Regions from separate parts of the Streptomyces sp. NPDC007917 genome, predicted to be linked through region 1. Evidence: riboswitches for the same ligand, from Rfam matches in the RefSeq annotation. Region 1 holds a riboswitch; the other holds the start of a gene.
What was found. A riboswitch is a leader RNA that binds a small molecule or an ion and turns the genes downstream of it on or off. The one in region 1 is predicted to bind glycine.
Positions count from the first base shown of each region.

Region 2: another riboswitch for glycine. It lies ahead of gcvP (aminomethyl-transferring glycine dehydrogenase); the one in region 1 lies ahead of gcvT (glycine cleavage system aminomethyltransferase GcvT).

Region 1 covers NZ_JBIBKK010000007.1:235,956-239,351, forward strand. The annotation lists gene ACFZDL_RS16190 (hypothetical protein) at 1-595, shown strand, start outside; gene ACFZDL_RS16195 (AAA family ATPase) at 624-1,322, opposite strand; glycine riboswitch at 1,544-1,654, shown strand; gene gcvT (glycine cleavage system aminomethyltransferase GcvT) at 1,813-2,934, shown strand; gene gcvH (glycine cleavage system protein GcvH) at 3,072-3,396, shown strand, end outside.
Region 2 covers NZ_JBIBKK010000003.1:9,824-13,219, forward strand. The annotation lists gene ACFZDL_RS05995 (DNA polymerase IV) at 1-610, shown strand, start outside; gene ACFZDL_RS06000 (PRC-barrel domain-containing protein) at 586-903, opposite strand; glycine riboswitch at 1,057-1,154, shown strand; gene gcvP (aminomethyl-transferring glycine dehydrogenase) at 1,344-3,396, shown strand, end outside.

The sequences.
Region 1 (3,396 bases):
GCTCCCCCGTATCGCCGACGCCATCGTCGAGCTGATCAGCTCTCTCGTCGGCCCGCTCCCGGGGATGGGCCAGCCGATGACGCCCCCGATGCTGCCGCTCCCGGACGAGGCATCGACCCTCGCCGACGACGCGTCCGCGCTCGCCGCCCGGCCCATCACCATGGCTGCCGCCACCGAGCCCGGCGCGAAGCCCGGCACCGACAAGCCCGGTAAGCACGACCACGGCAAGGACGATCACGTAAAGAAGGACCACGCGAAGAACGAGCACGACAAGAACGAGCACGGCAAGAAGGACCACGACAAGAGCGACCACGGCAAGAAGCAGGACGCCAAGAAGCCGGACGCCAAGAAGCAGGACGCCAAGAAGCACGACACCAAGCCCGGCGACACCGAGGAGCCCGGCACCGAGAAGCCCGGCGCCGAGAAGCCCGCCGAGAAGCCGGACGTGAAGAAGCCCGGTACGCAGCGGCCCACCACGACGGCCCTCAGCCCCCTGTCTGCCGTCGAGCCCGCCGCGCCCAAGGTGGCCGAGGACGACTCCGTGGCCCCCATGCCGCTGCCCCACCCGGTGGAGGCGATCGCCGGGACCCCGTGACGGCTGCGCTCCGCCGTCCCGCCGCGCGTCACTCGAAGCCGATGCGGCGCAGCGCGCCGGCGGCCGCCCGATCCAGCAGCGCCACCGAGGCGCAGCCTTCGGGCGGCCGCCCGCCCTCCGCGGCGGCGACCAGCCGTCCCACGGCGCGGCGGTGCCGCCCGAAGGCGTAGCGGGAGACCGCGCGGCCGCGGGCGGCCTGCCCCTCCAGGGCCACCGCGGCCCCCACGTCCAGCAGCACCATGTGCAGCCGGCGGCCGGTGCGCCGGGCGTCGCGGGCCAGCCAGCGGCGGACCCAGGGGAGCGTGCCGCAGTCGTGCACCACGACGCTGGCGCCCGAGCGCAGCGCCCGGCGCAGCCCGGCGTAGTGGGCGCAGCGCACCAGGGGGCGGTAGAGGGCGTACGGCAGCCAGCGGGGCACCCGCCGCTCCCAGCGCTCGCGGGTGTCCTGCGAGTCCACCCGCAGCACCACGCCCCCGCGCTGGTCCAGGCGGGGCACGGCCCGGCCGATCATGGTGCTCTTGCCGCTGCCGGGCAGCCCGGAGGCGACCACCACGTCCCCCGCGCGGTAGCGCAGCTCGCGCCCGGTCGCGGCCGCGCCGCCGTCGCCGCGCAGATCGTGCACATGCGCCCCGCGCCCCGGCCTGAGCGCACCTCCGGTCGGCGCCGCGCCCTGCGTCACCGGCAGGGGTCCACATGTCGTCGTCGCGTACGTACCCTGCCCGTGCACCGTGATCGTCCTCCTAGGTCGGTCACTGCGGCTCGTTCCCGAAGAGTGTCAAGAAAAGGTAATGTCCAGCAAGGTGGTATTCCCGTGGGCTGGGTGTTCGTGCCCTGTGGGTCCGGCCTTCGGGGGTCAGGGGCCAGGGGCGACGGCGGTTCTGCCCGTTCGGGCCTTCCCTTCTCGGGCGTACGTGCGATGATGTTGCGCGCAACTCCATACCGGCCGCTTGAATCCGCGCGGGAGAGTCCTCGGCCACCGGCAGCAGTGCCGGCCGTCCGGGGCGCCGAAGGAGCAAGTCCTCCCTTGAATCTCTCAGGCCCCGATACCGCGTGGACGAGGCAGATCTGAAAAGCGAGCCGCTGGCGTGGCTCCACCCACGGTGCAAGCCGGACCGCTCGAAGAAGGGGTCACGGCGAACCTCTCAGGTTCCGATGACAGATGGGGAGGACAACGTCCTCGTCGTCCTCGTCGTCGTCCCGCCCTGGAGCCAACCCTTATGACCCATGTCTCAACCCCCCGCCGCACCGCCCTGGACGCGGTGCACCGCGCGCTGGGCGCCACCATGACCGACTTCGCCGGCTGGGACATGCCGCTGCGCTACGGCAGCGAGCGCGACGAGCACACCGCGGTGCGCACCCGCGCCGGCCTCTTCGACCTCTCCCACATGGGGGAGATCACACTCACCGGTCCGCAGGCCGGCGCCGCCCTGGACCGGGCGCTGGTGGGCCATCTGTCGGCGCTCGCCGTCGGCCGCGCCCGCTACACCATGATCTGCGACGCCGAAGGCGGCATCCTGGACGACCTGATCGTCTACCGCCTCGGCGAGCAGGAGTTCCTGGTGGTCGCCAACGCCTCGAACGCCCAGGTGGTGCTGGACGCGCTGACCGAGCGCGCCGAGGGCCTAGACGCCGCCGTACGGGACGACCGGGACGCGTACGCGCTGATCGCCGTCCAGGGCCCGGCGTCCGCAGCGATCCTGGGGGGCCTGACCGACGCCGATCTGGACGGCCTCAAGTACTACGCGGGCCTGCCCGGCACGGTCGCGGGCGTCCCGGCGCTGATCGCCCGTACCGGCTACACGGGCGAGGACGGCTTCGAGCTGTTCGTCCCGCCGGGCGACGCCGAGCGGCTGTGGCAGGCGCTGAGCGAGGCGGGGGCCCCGGCCGGGCTGGTCCCGTGCGGGCTGTCCTGCCGGGACACGCTGCGCCTGGAGGCCGGGATGCCGCTGTACGGGCATGAGCTGACCCGCGCGACCACGCCCTTCGACGCGGGGCTCGGCCGGGTGGTGAAGTTCGACAAGCCCGGTGACTTCGTCGGGCGCCAGGCCCTGGAGGCGGCGGCCCGGCGGGCCGAGGCAGATCCGCCGCGGGCGCTGGTCGGCCTGGTCGCGGCGGGCCGCCGGGTCCCGCGCGCGGGGTACGCGGTGCTCGCCGCGGACGGCGCGGTGATCGGCGAGGTCACCTCGGGCGCGCCCTCGCCCACCCTCGGCAAGCCGATCGCGATCGCGTACGTGGACGCCGCGCACGCCGCGCCGGGGACGGCGGGAGTGTCGGTGGACATCCGCGGTACCCATGAGCCGTACGAGGTCGTGGCCCTCCCCTTCTACAAGCGGCGCTGAGCCCGCCGTCCCCCGGTGCCCGGCCGCCGTCCACCGGGCGGCGCCGGGCCATCCCGCGCATATCCCTGCGTACCGCCTGTCCCACCAGGCAAGACCCGTTTCCCAAGCACTCCCCCGTATCCAGGAGAATCGGACCTATGAACAACCCCCAGCAGCTGCGTTACAGCAAGGAGCACGAGTGGCTGTCGGCCGGCGAGGACGGTGTGTCGACGGTCGGCATCACCGAGTTCGCGGCCAACTCGCTCGGCGATGTCGTCTTCGTCCAGCTTCCGGAGGTCGGCACGACGGTCACCGCGGGTGAGACCTGCGGCGAACTGGAGTCCACGAAGTCCGTCAGCGATCTTTACGCGCCGGTCACCGGCGAGGTCACCGAGATCAACGAGGACGTGGTGAACGACCCGGCGCTGGTGAATTCCGCCCCCTTCGAGGGCGGCTGGCTGTTCAAGGTGCGGGTGACGGACG
Region 2 (3,396 bases), on a different contig from region 1:
TGTGCGGCGGCTGCGCGGGGCCGGCCGTTCGGGGCGCACGGTCGTGCTCAAGGTGCGGCGTTACGACTTCTCCACGCTGACCCGGTCCGAGACGCTGCGCGGGCCGACGGACGATCCGGCCGTGGTGCGGGAGGCCGCGGCGCGGCTGCTGGAAGGTGTGGACACCACGGCGGGCGTGCGGCTGCTGGGAGTGGGCGTGAGCGGCCTGGCGGACTACACCCAGGAGGATCTGTTCGCCCAGGCCGCCCAGGCCGCCCAGGCCGCTCATGAGGCCCAGGAGGCCCACGGTGCCGCGGAGGGGACGCGGGAGGCCGGGGGGATACCGGAGCCCGCCCCGGCGGCCCTGGAGGAGGACGAGGGCGTCGACCGGCCCCGCCGCTGGCCGCCCGGCTCCGATGTACGACACGCCGAGTACGGGGCGGGGTGGGTGCAGGGCAGCGGGGTCGGCCGGGTGACGGTGCGGTTCGAGGAGCCCTGGTCCGAGCCGGGCCGGGTGCGGACCTTCGCGGTCGACGACCCGGCGCTGGAGCCCGCGGAGCCGCTGCCGCTGCTCCGGCCCGCCGCGAGCGAGGCCGACACCCCGGGTCAGCCGGTCACGTCCAGACCGTAGTGGTGGTAGAGCTGCAGCTCCTGCTCGGGCGACAGATGGCGGCCGACCCCGAAGTCCGGCGCGTCCTTGATGAGCGCCCGCTCGTACGGCACCCGCAGCGCGTCGTCGATGACCTCGCTGGGTTCGAGAGGCACGAACACGTCCCGGCTGAACAGGCCGGTGCGTACCGCCGCCCACTCCGGCTCGCCGGTCGCGTCGTCGAGGTAGACCTCGTCCACGGTGCCGATCTTCGCGCCATCGCGGTCGTAGGCCTTCCGGCCGATGAGGGTCCGCGGATCGATGTCGGTCTGCACACTCTCTCCCACAGGTGGCTTTTTTCATGACTGCCCGGCGATGCTCTTGATTCTTCGTGTTTCCTACGAAAAGACACAACGCCGCGCGCGTCCACTCGAGCGCTTGCTCAAAATCCCTGGCGGCAGGCTCGCTGGTAGGCTGACGGTGGCTGCAGACCCCGTGCGGGAGAGTCCTCCGCCGACGTTGTCGGAGGCGCCGAAGGAGCAACTCCTCCCCGGAATCTCTCAGGCACACGTACCGCGCGGGTGAGGTCACTCTGGAAAGCAGGGTGGGCCACGGACGAGCACGGCTCCGTGACCCCTCCTCACCGACGGTGAAAGCCGGGTCGCCGCCCGCGGGCCCGGTGAAGCTCTCAGGTCGAGATGACAGAGGGGGAGGCCGTTCGGGCACCCGTACCGTGGTGCCCCTCGTCGGTCGTACAGACCAGGAGGCCTCGCAGATGACCGCCAACCGCACCTCACTGACCGAGCTGGAACGCGGTACTCCGTTCGAGCGGCGCCATATCGGACCGGACTCCGAGGCGCAGGCCAAGATGCTCGCGCAGGTCGGCTTCGGCTCCCTCGACGAACTCACCCAGGCCGCCGTGCCGGAGGTCATCAGGAGCGCCGAGGAGCTGCGGCTGCCCCCGGCCCGCACCGAGGCCGAGGTGCTGGCCGAGCTGCGCGGCCTGGCCGAGCGCAACCAGACGCTCGCCCCGATGATCGGCCTGGGCTACTACGGGACGTTCACCCCGCCGGTGATCCTGCGCAACGTGCTGGAGAGCCCTGCCTGGTACACCGCGTACACGCCCTACCAGCCGGAGATCTCCCAGGGCCGGCTGGAGGCGCTGCTCAACTTCCAGACCGTCGTCGCCGACCTCACCGGGCTGCCGACCGCGGGCGCCTCGCTGCTCGACGAGGCCACCGCCGCCGCCGAGGCCATGGCGCTGTCGCGGCGGGTGGGCAAGGTCAAGCAGGGCGTGTTCCTGATCGACGCCGACACCCTGCCGCAGACCGTCGCGGTCATCCGGACCCGGGCCGAGCCCACCGGCGTCGAGGTGGTCGTCGCCGACCTCTCGGCGGGCATACCGGCCGAGGTGGCCGAGCGCGGGGTGTTCGGCGTGCTGCTGCAGTACCCGGGCGCCTCCGGCGCGGTGCGCGACCTGCGCCCGGTCATCGAGCGGGCCCATGAGCTCGGCGCCGTGGTCACCGTCGCCGCCGATCTGCTCGCCCTCACCCTGCTCACCTCGCCCGGGGAGCTGGGCGCCGACATCGCCGTCGGCAACAGCCAGCGGTTCGGCGTGCCGATGGGCTTCGGCGGGCCGCACGCCGGTTTCATGGCCGTCCGCGAGGCCTACGCCCGCAGCCTGCCGGGCCGCCTGGTGGGCGTCTCGGTCGACGCCGACGGAGACAAGGCGTACCGCCTGGCCCTGCAGACCCGCGAGCAGCACATCCGCCGCGAGAAGGCCACCAGCAACATCTGCACCGCCCAGGTGCTGCTGGCCGTGATGGCCGGGATGTACGCCGTCTACCACGGCCCGGAGGGCCTGCGGACCATCGCCCGGCGCACCCACCGCTACGCGGCCGTGCTCGCCGAGGGACTGCGGGCCGGGGGCGTGGAGATCGTGCACGGTGCGTTCTTCGACACCCTCACCGCCCATGTCCCGGGCAGGGCCGCCGAGGTCCACGCCGCGGCCCGCGAGGCCGGGGTCAACCTGCGGCTGACCGACGCCGACCATGTGGGCATCGCCTGCGACGAGACCACCGGGCGCGCCCAGCTCGCCGCCGTGTGGTCGGCCTTCGGCGTGGACGGCGGGCTGCCCGCCATCGACGAGCTGGACGCCGCCGCGGCCGACGCGCTCCCTGAGGACCTGCTGCGCGACGACGCCTATCTGACCCACCCGGTCTTCCACCAGCACCGCTCCGAGACCGCGATGCTGCGCTATCTGCGGCGCCTGGCCGACCGCGACTACGCCCTGGACCGGGGCATGATCCCGCTCGGCTCGTGCACCATGAAGCTCAACGCGACCACCGAGATGGAGCCGGTCACCTGGCCGGAGTTCGGGGCGCTGCACCCCTTCGCGCCCGTCGAGCAGGCCCAGGGCTATCTGACGCTGATCCGCGAGCTGGAGGAGCGGCTGGCCGAGGTCACCGGCTACGACAAGGTCTCCCTGCAGCCGAACGCGGGATCGCAGGGCGAGCTGTCCGGGCTGCTGGCCGTGCGCGCCTACCACCGGGCGAACGGCGAGGAGCGGCGCACCGTCTGCCTCATCCCGTCCTCCGCGCACGGCACCAACGCCGCCAGCGCCGTGATGGCGGGCATGAAGGTCGTCGTGGTCAAGACCGGCGAGGACGGCGAGGTGGACGCCGACGACCTGCGCGCCAAGATCGAGCAGTACGGCGACGAACTGGCCGTCCTGATGGTCACCTACCCCTCCACCCACGGCGTGTTCGAGGAGCACATCAGCGAGATCTGCGCGGCCGTGCACGACGCGGGCGGCCAGGTCTACGTGG